4 regions of the Paenibacillus sp. RC21 genome follow, and region 1 is predicted to be linked to each of the others. Evidence: riboswitches for the same ligand, from Rfam matches in the RefSeq annotation. Region 1 holds a riboswitch; each other region holds the start of a gene.
The links. Region 1 has a riboswitch for cyclic di-AMP ahead of ABIA61_RS24825 (resuscitation-promoting factor). Riboswitches for the same ligand answer to the same signal wherever they lie in the genome.

Region 1 (3,803 bases):
TATGACAAGCCAATTCTCGTTAACCTGATCACAAGCCCATTGGATGCGGACCGTATGGATTATTTGCTGCGGGATGCCCACTCGACGGGGGTCAATTATGGCACCATTGATCTGGATCGTATTTTACGGCTGCTGCGTCCTCATAATGGAAGAATTGTTGTGAAGGAGTCAGGTATGCATGCGGTAGAGGATTATCTGATGTCACGCTATCAGATGTATTGGCAAATTTATTTTCATCCTGTAACGCGCAGCTCGGAAATTTTATTGCGTAAGATTTTCAAGCGGGCGAAGGAGCTGTTTAGAAACGGATATGAGTTTAGTTTTCTGCTGGAACCGTTGCCGGATCTCTTTCGGGGGGAGCTTACGGTGGAACAATATTTGATGCTCGACGAGTCTTTGATTCAGACAGTATTCAGTCAGTGGAAACAGGAAAAGGACGAGATTTTAAGTGATTTGAGCGCCCGTTTTATGGATCGCAAGCTGTATAAATATGTAGAGATTGAAAATATGGATACAGATACCATTGACGACATTCGGACAGCGCTGAAGCAGGTTGGTTTGCATCCCGAATATGATCTGGAAATTGATTTTCCGACGGATCTTCCTTATGATGTGTTTCGGCAGGGTGGCTCGACGGACAACCAGATTTTACTGCTTGGACGTAAAGGAGAAGTGAGAGAAATTTCCGAAGTATCGGAAATTGTGCGCTCCATTAGCGGTATTCACCGGGGTAAATATCACATGTACTATCCCCAAAACAAATTGGATGGGGTAAAGGACAAGCTTCCTGCCGAAATAAGGAATTATTTTGTCAAACAATAGACAAATGTATGCCAATAAAAGTAAATAAGGGGACATGAATTTTGAATTTATTTGACACTCATACCCATCTGGATGCGCCGCAATTTGACGAAGATCGGGAAGAAGTTATAGCACGTGCTGTCGAAGCGGGAGTAACCCGCATGATTAATATCGGATTTAATCGTGAGACGATTCCATCCACGATGAAATTAGCTGAGACGTATGATTTTATTTATGCGGCGATTGGATGGCACCCACAGGATGCGATTACGATGCAGGAGGGAGATATGGAATGGATTGTATCGTTATGCAGTCATAAGAAAGTCGTGGCGATCGGGGAGATTGGTCTGGATTATTATTGGGACACATCACCGAAGGATGTACAGCATCGGGTGCTACGCAACCAGATTGGACTGGCTCGTGAGCTGAACATGCCAATTGTCATCCATAACCGGGATGCGCATGAAGATATTGTTAAGATTTTGCGTGAAGAAAAAGCGAGTGAGGTTGGCGGAGTCATGCATTCCTTTTCCGGAAGCTGGGAGACGGCTAAAATGGTGCTGGATATGGGCTTTCACCTCTCTTTTGGCGGGCCAATAACGTTCAAAAATGCCAAGCAGCCAAAGGAGGTACTCGCACAGGTGCCGCTGGACCGTCTGCTCATTGAAACGGACGCTCCCTACCTAACGCCTCATCCGTTCCGCGGGAAGCGAAATGAGTCCGCACACGTGGGACTGGTCGCAGAGGCGGCTGCCCAAATCAAGGGAATTACGGTGGAGGAATTAGTGTCAATAACGACCCAAAATGCCTTGGAACGATTTGACATTAAGTGAAAAAGTGAAGAAATCGATCAAAATAAAGAGATAGACGAAGCTAATCATGAATTTGTTGCAGGAAACTCAAGAATATTACAATATTTTAACCGAATATTTTGAAAAATGTACTTGAAACCTGCTTTACAACATGCATAGAAACAGGATATCATCTTTTCAGTGAATTGTTGTTTGAGTGTAAACATCAACAGCTCATTTCATGAACCAGTCTCGCTGAGTCCCTTTTACAGGGAACGGGGGAACCGATATGGCTTACAGTACGTCCGGCGTATGGCAAGAAGGGAGCGTCTCTTCCGCCAGCCGGCTCGACCGAAATCCTTTCCCGGATGGGATTGAACAGGTGGAGGGGCCGTATTTCGATTTCTTTCTGGGTCTTCGGGGTGAATGTGAAGGCGACCGCCATGAGCGGTTGACCCAAGCTAGGGCGTCTCTCTACGTCCGAACCCGACAGCTAACCCCGTAAGCGTAACAAGAGAGAAGCCATCTCGTGCATGATTTTTCCGCATATTCGCACATGCCGGAAGCCACGAAAGAGCTCTCTAGTCTCTTTCTCTGGCTTTTTTTGTTGTGAATAAAAGAAAATCTGTCATCATACTGTGATTAAACAGGGGAGGACAGCATGCCGCGAAGACGGGTACATGGTGCAGGACAGTCGCATTACGGGCTTGTCTTGTAGAAAATCTGTTATAGTCACGTCAATCTCAACTATGTCTTACTCCAGACGGCGGGCTATGTAAGGAGGACGGAGGAAATGGGCATTTTCCAAAAAGAGGAGACCCATGAGTCACGCTCATCCAGCATGTCTTACGTATTGCGTTGGAAGCAAGAAAATGTGCGCCAGGCTGCTTTGGTTGCTATTTTTCTAATCGCACTAACGATTATGATTTCAATTCTGGTGTACACTGAATCTAAAAAACAGGTCTTTTTTGTCATCGATGGTAAGGCATCTGCGGTAGAAACCCGACAATCCCAGCTCCAAGATTTGCTCAAAGAGCATTCTATTTCACTTCAGCCGCATGATACGGTTTCGATGCCGCTGAACGGAGCAGTACAGGATGGGGATCGCGTAGTCATCAAACGTGCCAATCAGGTCAAAGTATCCTTAGCCAATGAGACGAAAAAATTGTACACAACAGAAAATACAGTAGAGGGTGCCATTCGCACCTCGGGCTATAAATTATCGTCAAATGATAAAGTTTATCCTGCTCTGGATGCTTCTGTTTCGTCTAACATGGACATAAAAATCATCCGTGTGAAGAAACAGCAGGTCGAACAGAAGCAACAGGTACCTTATCAGGTCATCAAAACGGCCGATCCAAGTCTCTATAAAGGCGATAATCGGGTCATCCAAAGCGGTAAAACGGGTGTTGTGGTCCAGCATGTTCAAAAGGTATACCATGACGGAAAATTGGTATCCAAGCAGCTGGTAAACAAGGAAGTCGCGCAGAATCGTGTGGATAAGGTGATTGCGGTAGGAACGAAGAAAAAGCCGGTCGTTCTGGCTGCTTCCGTCGGTCCTGAAGATGCCGTTAAGGCAACACGGGTTAGTTCGGACAATGCTGTCCGTAAAGCAGGTGTGAATTTTAAATATAACAAAGTATTACAAAACGTCTCCATGACGGCGTATTCGTCACAGGAGCCAGGTATCGGTACACGTACCGCATCCGGCACGCGTGTCACGGAAGGACGCACCATCGCTGTCGATCCGAGTGTGATTCCAATCGGCTGGTGGGTGTATATTGAAGGGGTGGGCTTCCGCCGTGCGGAGGATACCGGTGGCGCAATTAAAGGCCACAAAATCGATGTGTATTATGAGAGTTTGAGTCAAGCCAATCAGTTTGGTCGGAAGCACGGTAAAACCGTATATGTGATTGGACCAGTGAAGCCTGAAATGAACTAAAAACGTGTTGTATATGTTTAGGGCAATGCGATAGTATTAACATCATAGTTATGCATGCTAAGAAGAGGATACCCTCTTCTTATTTTGTTTTCAAAAGCTGGGAAAGATGAATATAGCTGACTGTGTAGCAGTGGAGGGAAACGCAAATGATCAAGGAAGTGATCGTGGTAGAGGGTCGGGATGATACGGTGGCTATTCGCCGTGCTGTCGAAGCGGATACGATAGAAACGGGGGGCTCCGCCATTAATAAAATGACGCTGCGCAAAATT
Region 2 (3,803 bases), on a different contig from region 1:
ATCCCGAGTACAAGTCCGATAATGGTTGAAATTTGCATGATACACCTCATCCATGAGAATAGATTTTGAATCCTTTCATGCCGCCGGGGTCGTCCTTGCCCCAGGCACGTCATTACAAGACGGATTATAGTATTTATCGACAAAACTCTCTTTTTTGTTAAGTACGAATTTCCGGTATAATAAGGTGATTATGTAATGAATGGTGGAAGAATTGGAGGAAATGGCATGGGAGTGAAGCACGGACGGGAGTATGAACAAATTTTGAACGATTTGACAGAGGCTGTGGGACGCATTCCAGATAGCTATGAATTTTTCGAAATGGAAGCAGAAGATTGGGACAGACTGGACCCGGCAGGGCGTCAGGAAGTCAATGAAGCGCTGGCTGAAGATCTGTTTTATGCACTGGGTACAGAGCCCGTTATCGCTGTGGGCAGCGGCGTTGTCATCTATGAACCGGAGCAGCACCGTATCTATGTGCTCATTGGAGATGAGGAGCTGACGTCGGTACCTTTGATTTGAACAGGCCGTTTTATGGATTTATCAACGGGGCCGTGGTAATATGGACACCAATATATCGTAGTTTTGGTCGCATTCAAGCGGCTGAAAGGCTTCCGTATAAACAGGGAGGAGTCGTATCATGCCTTTTACACAAGAAGAGATTGAAGCACATCTGGAGAAGCTGGAGGGCTGGGAACTGGAGGAAGGACGATGGATTGTCCGGAAATATAATTTTTCCAGTTTTATGAAAGGGATTGCATTCGTGGATGAAGTTGCTGCTATATCGGAAGCATTTAATCATCATCCATTTATTACGATTGATTATAAGACCGTGACCCTGCGTTTAACCTCCTGGGATGACGGTGGCATTATGGCCGTGGATATTAAGGAAGCCCAACAATATAATGAAGCTTTTGAGAAAATGCGTAGCAGTCATTGAGCTAATCGTGGTCTGTCGTATGATAAAAGCGCCTTCGATATACAACAATGCAGTTGTATGCCGAAGGCGCTTTTATCATAGAACATGAGGCTGGTGGTCGGGATGATATACCATACAATGAAATGGCTTCTTGCCATCGGGAGTCTGACGTTCATAGGTATCCGTAAGCTCAAATCCGGCTGCCTTGTAAGCCCGGATGGCGCGCCCATTCCAAGTCAGGACCTCCAGATCAATTTCATTCTCAGGGTTGCGTCGTCTGGCTTCCTCGGCAATTGCACGGACAAATTCGGCGCCTCTGCCATGTCCACACAATCCGGGATGCATTCCCAGACCTAGCCGGGTCACGCCAATCATCGGGAAATATTGAGCAAATCCGGTTAGTATGTTCTCGTCATCCAGTACGGCTACATATTGCTCCTGGCGAAGCGAGGGGTTTCCAAATTCGACCTCAAGCGCCTTCATTTGTTCCCAAGGTAACCAGCCGTATATATTGTAGGGTGAATCATAGCGCCACTCACATATCGCAGCCGCCTGCTGCTCGTCCATCGGCACGATTCGGTAGTTAGATATTGAGGCCGGCATGTCTTCCCATCCTCCTTTTACAAGTACTTAAACCATTAACAACAGATTGTAGACAAGTTGCAGGGGATTGGCAAGCGTGTTTATTTCATACCCAAGTCGGGTATACATTCAATAAGAAGGCTTTACTGCTCATATACTCCCCCCCGTCGTGACGGTAAAACCGACGATGTTCGCAAAAACTGAAACCTTTTGAGGTGTCAGTTCGTCAGTAAAAATAACGTTTCTGATGTTGCGGACATAAAAAACCGCAATTCGATTCCGGCCAGAATCAAATTGCGGCTCAGGTTAGCTTGCTGTTCGTTAGTTATTCTACGTTGTCGTCATCAGGAGTTTCAGAAGCTACAGCGTGGTAAGCATCTGTGCTCATAATTCTTTTGGCACCGACATATCGGTTAGCGTAATAATTTTCGTTCAGTGAGCTAACAACTACACCACGTGAAGATGAGGAGTGAGCAAATTTCCCTTCACCCATGAAGATACCTACATGGGAAATGCCTCTACCTGTGGTGTTGAAGAACACCAGGTCTCCAGGTCTCATTTCATCGCGGGATACGGAAGATCCCATTTTGAATTGTGATCCGGATTGATGCGGCAGTTTAATTCCCAGTTTTTGATATACATACATTGTGAAGCCGGAGCAATCGAATCCGTCGAGTGTAGTGCCTCCGCTTCTGTAGCTCGTTCCTTTGGTATCTTGGATGACCTGGTCCATCTTGGAGTCTGCAAATGCACTGCCGCCACCGAATGTAAAAGATGTAAAGGCAATGGCAAGACCCATGGCTGCGATTGTTAGTTTCTTCTTCAAAAAAAAATACCCCTTCCAATGCCTGCGAGGTTAGCTTAAGGATTCGGTAGAAGGTTCCCCTATGACCACTCTGTTGCGAGATCAATTCACCCAAACTGGTTCCCCCGCTTCCTAGGTGCCAGGAATTAGGCTTAACTTAAGATGTGCACCTTGGAGAGCAGTATTCACGATAACGATGTTTTTAAGGTAAAGGTTACAATAAAGATTACAAAGTTGTTACTATCAGTTCACTGCGATTATTGTAACAAAGTTGGCTGGCTTTGGCAAATGTTTCATCGCAAAAAATTACAAAAAAATCTGCTCCCTTTATCGCGGGAACAGATTTTGTTAAGAGTATTCAGTTATGTGCCGTTTATTTGGATAGGAATGGATATAGATAGTCGCCTTTCGACAGCCAGAAATTGCTCAGGAGGAACGGAGTGGGGGTTCAACCTCTGTCGGAGATATCGGTATGCCATAGGCGGTACTGTGAACTGATGTGCCATAGCCTGACCAGACTGGTAACAAAATGATACGTTTGCTGGAGAATGAGTGCCAGCATGCCAGTCCAAATCATCGCCACCGTGCCGAATAGGCCAAGGACAAGCAGCACACCTGCGCCGAGCAGAAGCGAAATACCGATAGCCGGAAGGATTTGGCGAAAGAAGGCGAGCAGCGACGACAGTATGGCGTGACCACCTACGGTGCCTAGCTGCATGTACAGGATGCACTGGCGGATGAACCAGCCATAAGCGATCCAACCGATGGCATAGGGCAGCACATGCAGCAGATAGGCGGGAGATTGCAGCGCCCCGGCTACGATAGGGTAGAGCCTCGGCACCACCCAGAAAGCAGGGAGCAGCAAGAGCCCAAGCTCGATGACGTAATAGATCAGCGATGATAAACCATGACGTTTCATTCCACGGAAAAAAGACAGACTTTGCGGCTCGGTCGCATGGGTGTGCAGACTTTGGTATATTCCCGCCCGGATGAAGGGGGTAATCAGTATACGCAGCACCGTTGCCCCCAGTAGTATCCACAGATACATATGAACCTCCCGATTGTCTGTCAGGGCAATCTGGCTCTCCATCCAAAACAAGGTCTGCCCCAGTTCATTTTGACCCTGATCAGGGTAGCGCAGTAGTAGGGGAATAACGGCGGATTGTACCACCCGATAGAGAAAAACGCCCCATAGCAGTCGATACAAAAATAGAATGATGACAATATAAAATTGTATGCGCACAAGCGCCCAGCCTTCTTTTATAACGGTACGCATCTATAGACACCTCACCATGACAGACTTCCAAGCAGTGACTCCAGCAGCTTGGTTACACTTATGCTCCAACGGGTCTGGGTTTTTTCGTTCAGTTCGTCCTTCAGACTGTTATTGATATGCTTGTTCTCCAGCGCAATCGTGTACAGTGGATCAACAATCACATGGGAGACCGGAGATGCACTTTTGAGTCGATAGGTGGTGCTTTTGCCCATGCCGTCCCAAGC
Region 3 (3,803 bases), on a different contig from region 1:
ATATAACACCTGAGTCAACCCGTGATATCCGGGGTTTGTGACCGCATCGTATCCCCAATGACTCATAAAAGCGAGCGCAGTCGGCACCAGAATGAGAAACGGATGTACCAAAATGGCAATTGCGATCAGCTTCATTTCCTTGCCTTCAATCTTCCTGCCCATAAATTCCGGGGTCCTGCCGACCATCAATCCACATATAAATACACCCAGAATCGCGTACATCAGCATATTCATCAGCCCGACACCCTTACCGCCGAAAATGACGTTCAGCATCATTTCACCCAAAGCAGCCATACCGCCCAGCGGGGTCAGTGTATCGTGCATATTATTGACCGAACCTGTCGTAGCCGCCGTCGTTACCGCCGTGAACAGTGCCGATTGTCCGATGCCGAAGCGGACCTCTTTCCCTTCCATGCTTCCCTGAGAAGCATCCACCCCCAGTGCCTGAATCAGCGGATTACCCGTTTTCTCTGACACGTACGTAATAGATAGGAATACGAGAAACAGTACCATCATGGAGCTAAAAATAATCCACCCCTGCTTGCGATTACGAGCGAACAGCCCAAAGGTATACGGCAGAGAAGCTGGCATCACCCACATCGCCAAAATTTCCAGCACATTCGTCCAGGGACTTGGATTTTCAAAAGGATGCGCCGAGTTGGCCCCATCGAAACCGCCCCCGTTCGTCCCCAAGTGCTTGATCGATTCCATCGAAGCAACGGGTCCCAAGGCAATCTGTTGCTGTGTTCCACTCATCGTCGTGATATCCGCCGTAGGCTGAAGCGTCTGCGGTACTTTCAGTCCGACCAGCACCAGCGTAAGCACAAAGGCCAACGGAAGAAAAATCCGTATAATTGCTTTGATAAAATCCTGAAAAAAGTTGCCCATTCCTTCACCGCGCCGCGTCAATCCTCTCATAAAAGCCGCAGCAACCGCAAAACCGGAAGCAGCCGAAGTAAACATCATCATCGTAACGAACGCCATCTGCGTCATATACGTAAGTCCACTTTCTCCGCTGTAATGCTGGAGATTCGTATTGGTCATAAAGCTGATCACTGTATTAAAAGCCAGTGACGCTTCCATATTGTCGTTTCCAGCCGGATTACCGGGGAGCAGTCCCTGCAAGCGCAGTAGCACATAGCTGATCGCCACAAGCACGACATTCGTAGCGATAAAGCTCATCACATACGTGGTCCAACGCATGCTCTCCAGCTTTTTCAATCCTATAACCTTGTAAATCAGCTTCTCCGTCCCGCCAAACACTCGGTCCGTCCGATTCGGTTCATTTGAGAATACATGATACATATAGGTGCCCACTGGTTTCACCAAGAGCAGCAATATCACAATCACAATTCCAATTTGCAGCAGCTCCATCATCTATTCCCTCCTCCAAAATGCTCCTGCGTTTGGAATAACAGACGGGTTCGTAGCACCAGGCGTTGCACACGTTTGCGAAAGCCCGCTGCCTCTGATGCTTCATCCATGATCTGCTGTTCCCCGCCCGCTTGATCCTGTTTAGCTGATTAGAACTTTTCAGGATTCAGGAGTGCGTAGATTAAATACACAAACACAATAGCCGTAAGCGTAAGCACAACCATCATCCTTTTCGCCCTCCTTTGGAGGTCTGTGCATCACACCAGCGTACAAACAGCAGTATCACTCCATAACTCGCAGCCATCACGAGCAGCATGTATATATCCATCATGTTCATACCCTCCCGTATCTGTCCTCAGATCGTTATTCTTACACCCTCGTAAAATCAACATACAATTACTTTGAAAATTTTAATTTATATTAGCCATATCGTAAGCGACTATCCGTTCAGCAGGAAACCCACCTCTCCATTCAAAGTGTAGATCACATGGTCCGCTCCCAAACCTCGATAAATCCCTTGAGGATTACAGCCGTGTGTAATGACATAGATCGAATCTGATGTCAGCGGCCGGCATATTTGCAGAAAACGGCACGTCAGATTCAAGCTGTTCTCGAACAAATACACGCAGCCAATTTCTTTTTTGGGAAAATTCCATTTCCCCGCTTGCATCGTATTGATGCGCACAATATGCTCCACACCCATTTTTTTGAGCTGTCGTTCCTCCTGAGCGCTATTCGTAAGAACCGCAAACGCCAGTTTTTTGAACATAAGCAATTTCACAAAATTTCTGCCCGTTTCATTCGGTGCAGTGACAATGATTAGCCGACCTTCCATCAGTAGCTCCTCTCCCGGTATAAAAAGACAACAAAAAGAAGCCAAAGGAAAAAGGCTTTCCTCCGGCTTCTTACGTAACCATGATAAAATAAACCATGGCTGCACACGGCGGTTTGTTGCCTCTCCCTGTACGCTTACGAGGTTAGCTGTCGGATTCGGACGTGAGAGTCGCCCTATTTCTGACACTTGGCCAGAAAATTCACCCCTTGAGACACTCGGCCCTTTAAAAGCCGCATAGATCTCGTTTGGTTCCCCCGCTTTTGCAACTGCAAAATTCAGCGCTATAGACAATTCGTTGCTGCTTCATTCACTTAATTTGAAATTACGTCTTGAATCATACACCCGCGCAAGGAACACTGTAAAGCTCACCTGCGGGGTTATAAATCGGTCTTTGGAGCATAAAAGATTAATAATAGCGCTTACAACACAAATATCCTTCTCCCAGCTCCTTCAATCTCGGTTTTTCATCCCTTTTCGAAAATGAAGAGGCATGTCAATATTGGCGTATGGGGAGCATTTTTTGTCCTTTTTTTGTAAAAGAGAAAGGAAAAGTGCTGTATGTACCTGATAAACGCCGATTGAACCTGTTTTTACCATGAGAAACACCGCTATTTGCCCCATTTGCAGTGCCATTTGCCGTTTTGGACAAAATACGATTTTACAGCAGCAGACGGCGCATTACATCTATTTATAGACTTGCAACTCTTCGTTAAATTGCTTACAATTTAATTGTAGAATATCAAATTAGGAGGAAAACCATGACCGTTTATGAACATGATGCACAAACCCTGCAAGGGAAAGAAATTCCGTTGTCCACATACGAAGGAAAAGTACTGCTCATCGTGAATACAGCCAGCAAATGCGGGCTAACCCCCCAATACAAGGCGCTACAAGAGCTATATGACCAATACCATGAGCGGGGTCTTGAAATCTTAGGGTTTCCCAGCAACCAGTTTGCCAAGCAAGAGCCGGGTTCCAGCGAGGAAATTTCGGAGTTTTGCCAGATCAACTATGGAGTTACATTTCCGATGTTTGCCAAAATAGATGTCAATGGCGATCAGGCGCACCCTTTATTCCGCTACATCACCCAAACAGCTCCGGGCGTATTAGGCTCCAAAGCAATCAAATGGAATTTTACTAAATTTTTGATTACACGCGAAGGTAACGTATTTAAGCGCTATGCCCCACAGACAACTCCGGATAAATTGGCGGGGGATATCGAGAAGCTCTTGCAACAAAGCTGACAGGTCCATCCCTGTTCACAAGCAGCCAATCCAAACGGCTGCTCCTGTGGCTAGGAAAAAGGGATATTTTAGTTCGGCTTATATAACAAAAAAAAGCATCCAATCACGTCAAAAACGTGTCAGGATGCTTTTTTAACTGTGTCTTGCATGTAATGCGGTCGAGAGGACTCGAACCTCCACGGGCGTACGCCCACTACCCCCTCAAGATAGCGTGTCTGCCATTCCACCACGACCGCAAATTCTAATGTTTTGAGGCAACAGATTTATTATACTCCCTTGTATTCTATTTGTAAACATAAATACAATAATTATTTTTATGTCAAATAAACTAACATATAAAAGCTATAAAA
Region 4 (3,803 bases), on a different contig from region 1:
ACTGCACGGAAAGGGGGATACATATGCCGTACAGGGGAATATTGCCAATGATGGCACTGTTACTAGCATTTTCGAGTTTTCCCGTTCACGCGGACGCGCCTCCCGATATCGGAACGACTCATTCCAAGGAAGCGACTGTTGTTTCTTCAGCACATAAGAGCAGAGAACGAGCCACTCCCACATTAGCCATGCTTCGGAAAAAACATGCGGATATTTTTAAAATGTGCGGCCCGCATACGCAGCAAATTGCCCTGACTTTTGATGACGTGCCCGATTCCCGGTATACGCCGCAGGTTCTGGACATTTTGCACGCGAATGGGATCAAAGCCACCTTCTTTATTGTCGGTCACCGTGCGGAAAAACACCCGGGCATGATTCGCCGTATCGTACGTGAAGGCCATGCCTTGGGCAACCATTCCTATACCCATCCGGATTTTAGGAAGGCTTCACCGGAACGCTTTCGCAACCAGATTAAGAAAACAGAACATATTTTGGAGGCCACTGTCGGCTTTCGACCCAAGCTGATCCGCCCGCCCTATGGTGAAATTACGGAGCCTCAGATCCAGTGGGCGCGTCGACACGGCTACATGATTGTCAATTGGAACGTAGACTCCCTCGATTGGAAGGGACTCAGTAAAACACAAATTCAGCGTAATGTGATCCCGGCTACCGGACCAGGCTCCATCATTTTAATGCACGCAGGTGGAGGTCAAAGTTCCAATCTGAAAGGCACTGTTCAATCCCTGCCGGGTCTCATTCAGTCGCTGAAAGCCAAGGGCTACAAATTTGTCACGGTTCCCCGGCTACTTCACACCTCGGAGCGGAAATAACAGTAAAAAGGGCTGTCTTACCAGCAGATGCATTCTGCTCGTCAAGACAGCCCTTTATTAATCGACAAGACCCATATATGAATCTGAACCTGCGATTAAGCTATTTGATTATAGATCACAGATTATAGATCACAGATTATAGTTTACATAATATATATTATGTTCACTTAATTCATTTGCTTACATAAGTCTATTTATCAATGACATACAGCTTCACATTCTGAAAACCAAAGTCACTCACAAAAGATGGGCTGCCTGGAATGAAAATATCAATCCGTTTACCCGTGATGGCGCTGCCCTTATCGCGTGCTACCGCTACAAAAGATTGATCGGGCAGCCCCGGGTGGGAATAGCCTGTAACCAACACTTTCGTACCCAACGGAATTACGTTGGGGTCTACCGCAATCGTACCGAGCTTAAGCGGATTTCCGAAATAGTCCACCGCTCCCCATTTTCCATTTTCACTGGCTGCTGCGGAATACGCTGTGGCCTTCACGTCAACTACTTTGCTGTAGTTAAATGTTTTGCCCCATGCTTCAACCTGTTGATCGTCACCTGCTGGCGCTTTCTCGGAAAGAAGCTGAGGCTTCGAATCCGAAGCGGCCTTTAACTTGTTCTCGTCCGGCACCTTAATTTGCACTCCTGCATATATATTGCTGGCGGCAACATCCGGGTTCTCCTTTTGCAGATCTTCTACAGATACCCCGTAACGTTGAGCAAGTAAAAAGAAGGTATCACCTTCCTTGGCGGTATGAAGCGAAGCGGCGTCGGCTACCCCGGCTGTCTGCGCCAATCCTGCAATGGCTGCTGCCAGCACCGCAAATTTCATTGTTTTTCCAATACGTTTCAGATGTTTCAAAAGATATGTACCTCCTCTGTTATGCCTGCGAAGTTAGCTGTCGGATTCGGACTCAGGAGAAGCCCTATGCTTTTGTGCAATTCACCCCTAGGCAACCTTCCATCCATTCGTATGAAGACGGATCAGAAGTTACTGCCGTTGTTACGTCCCCCGCACTTCCCATGGTTTTGGGTCCCGCATTCAGCGTCTGTCGTAGCTGTCTGCTGCCCCGGTAAGTTTTGGCTCACTGCATAATATCACAATTTTGTAACCTTATCTGCATGAAAATGTTGGGAACCCTGAACATCATACTACATCTGTTACAATTTTGTCATCATGAAATCGAAATCAGTTACAAAAATCTGAACGAGGATGACAAAAAAAGAAAAAGCCCTCCCGTCAAACTTCCACCGCGGAGGGCTTACTTCATAGCCTTTATAAGCTCATTTCTTACAAAACCTTGGCAAGAAAATCCCGGGTACGATCATGGCTTGGAGTGCCAAAAACTTGCTCCGGTGTACCTTGCTCCACAATTTGACCGTTATCCATAAAGATAATGCGGTCTCCTACCTCGCGGGCAAAGCCCATTTCATGTGTCACGATGACCATCGTCATGCCACCCTCAGCCAGCTTCTTCATCACGTCCAGCACCTCCCCGACCATTTCAGGGTCCAAAGCGGAAGTCGGCTCATCGAAGAGCATCACATGCGGCTGCATCGCCAAGGCGCGTGCAATCGCAATCCGCTGCTTCTGTCCACCGGATAGCTGATTGGGATAGGTGTCCTTTTTGTCTTCAAGTCCAACGGTGCGCAGTAGCTCTAGCGCAATTTTCTCCGCTTCCTTCACGGACTGGCCTCTAACCTGAGTCGGCGCAAGCGTCAAATTTTGCAGCACCGTTTTGTGCGGGAACAGGTTGAAATGCTGGAACACCATCCCCATTTTCTCACGAGTCGCATTAATATTATGACCACGGGCTGTAATCGGCTCGCCCTCAAACAAAATCTCCCCGTCGGTCGGCTGCTCCAGCAGATTCATACAACGTAAAAATGTACTTTTCCCCGAACCACTCGGGCCAATGACGACAACAACCTCGCCTTTGGCAATATCTATATCAATGCCTTTTAAAATTTCATTTTTGCCGAACGATTTACGCAGTTGTTTAACGGTGATCACTGGCTCTCAACTTCCTTTCCCATAAACCCAACAGCTTCGACAAGCTGAATGTCATTACAAAATAAATAGCAGCCGCGATGACGAACGGACTTAATCCTTCGTAGGTGATGTTCTTAATGACTTGGGCCTGATACATAATATCCACCATACCGATGGTAGAAATGATGGAGGACTCTTTAATAATCGTAATAAACTCATTGCCGATCGCAGGCAGTACAGACTTGAACGCTTGCGGTAAAATGACGTGACGCATAGCTTTGCCTCGTCCCATACCGAGTGAACGGGCTGCTTCCATCTGACCATGGTCCACTGCCTGGATACCTGCACGGAAAATTTCAGCCAGATATGCCGAGCTATTCAGAGATAACGTAATAATACCGGACTGAAGTGGCGTAAAATTGACGCCCAGCGTCAAAGCAACTCCATAATGGATGATCATAAGCTGTACCAGCATAGGTGTACCACGTAGTACCTCTACGTAGGCCGTACCCAACCATTCAATGATACGTACACCACTCATCCGCAGCAGAGAGATGATCAGACCAATGATAAATCCGAACAGTACCCCGAGCGCAGACAGCAACAACGTGTAGCCGATACCCGTAACGTAAAAGCTGCGATATTTCCAAAATATATCCACGATGTTGTTGGATGAAACCTGTCGATCCGCAGAGAGCGCACTCGCTTCCGTGGAAAACTTTTCAATAGACCCGTCTGCTTTCAGGCGAGCCAACGTTTTATTTACAGATGCCAGCAGTTCAGCATTTCCCTTACGAATACCTACAGCTGTTTCTGCTCCCTCATCCTCAGGCACCGCCTTGGCGAGCGTTACAGTACCGTCCAACGTATATCCTTTAGCAACTGTATCTTCAATCACGACAGCGTTAATACGCTGTGTCCGAAGCTGGAGCACCAGGTCGGAGATTTTATCCAGCGAAGTTACAGCGACATTGGGCACTTTT

Region 2: another riboswitch for cyclic di-AMP. It lies ahead of ABIA61_RS25675 (C40 family peptidase); the one in region 1 lies ahead of ABIA61_RS24825 (resuscitation-promoting factor).
Region 3: another riboswitch for cyclic di-AMP. It lies ahead of ABIA61_RS12230 (hypothetical protein); the one in region 1 lies ahead of ABIA61_RS24825 (resuscitation-promoting factor).
Region 4: another riboswitch for cyclic di-AMP. It lies ahead of ABIA61_RS05070 (3D domain-containing protein); the one in region 1 lies ahead of ABIA61_RS24825 (resuscitation-promoting factor).

The regions. Positions count from the first base shown of each region.
Region 1 is NZ_JBIYCS010000012.1:80,499-84,301, reverse strand. Features, by position in the region: gene ABIA61_RS24835 (HD domain-containing protein) at 1-822, shown strand, start outside; gene ABIA61_RS24830 (TatD family hydrolase) at 864-1,634, shown strand; cyclic di-AMP (ydaO/yuaA leader) riboswitch at 1,836-2,116, shown strand; gene ABIA61_RS24825 (resuscitation-promoting factor) at 2,386-3,534, shown strand; gene rnmV (ribonuclease M5) at 3,681-3,803, shown strand, end outside.
Region 2 is NZ_JBIYCS010000015.1:15,200-19,002, forward strand. Features, by position in the region: gene motA (flagellar motor stator protein MotA) at 1-38, opposite strand, end outside; gene ABIA61_RS25660 (hypothetical protein) at 226-519, shown strand; gene ABIA61_RS25665 (4a-hydroxytetrahydrobiopterin dehydratase) at 638-937, shown strand; gene ABIA61_RS25670 (GNAT family N-acetyltransferase) at 1,013-1,519, opposite strand; gene ABIA61_RS25675 (C40 family peptidase) at 1,824-2,324, opposite strand; cyclic di-AMP (ydaO/yuaA leader) riboswitch at 2,329-2,466, opposite strand; gene ABIA61_RS25680 (hypothetical protein) at 2,752-3,579, opposite strand; gene ABIA61_RS25685 (M1 family metallopeptidase) at 3,591-3,803, opposite strand, start outside.
Region 3 is NZ_JBIYCS010000003.1:531,486-535,288, reverse strand. Features, by position in the region: gene kdpA (potassium-transporting ATPase subunit KdpA) at 1-1,374, opposite strand, end outside; gene kdpF (K(+)-transporting ATPase subunit F) at 1,524-1,598, opposite strand; gene ABIA61_RS12230 (hypothetical protein) at 1,814-2,209, opposite strand; cyclic di-AMP (ydaO/yuaA leader) riboswitch at 2,325-2,500, opposite strand; gene ABIA61_RS12225 (hypothetical protein) at 2,660-2,842, opposite strand; gene ABIA61_RS12220 (glutathione peroxidase) at 2,968-3,453, shown strand; tRNA gene ABIA61_RS12215 (tRNA-Leu) at 3,607-3,689, opposite strand.
Region 4 is NZ_JBIYCS010000001.1:1,164,154-1,167,956, forward strand. Features, by position in the region: gene ABIA61_RS05065 (polysaccharide deacetylase family protein) at 24-830, shown strand; gene ABIA61_RS05070 (3D domain-containing protein) at 1,021-1,689, opposite strand; cyclic di-AMP (ydaO/yuaA leader) riboswitch at 1,697-1,872, opposite strand; gene ABIA61_RS05075 (amino acid ABC transporter ATP-binding protein) at 2,119-2,841, opposite strand; gene ABIA61_RS05080 (ABC transporter substrate-binding protein/permease) at 2,828-3,803, opposite strand, start outside.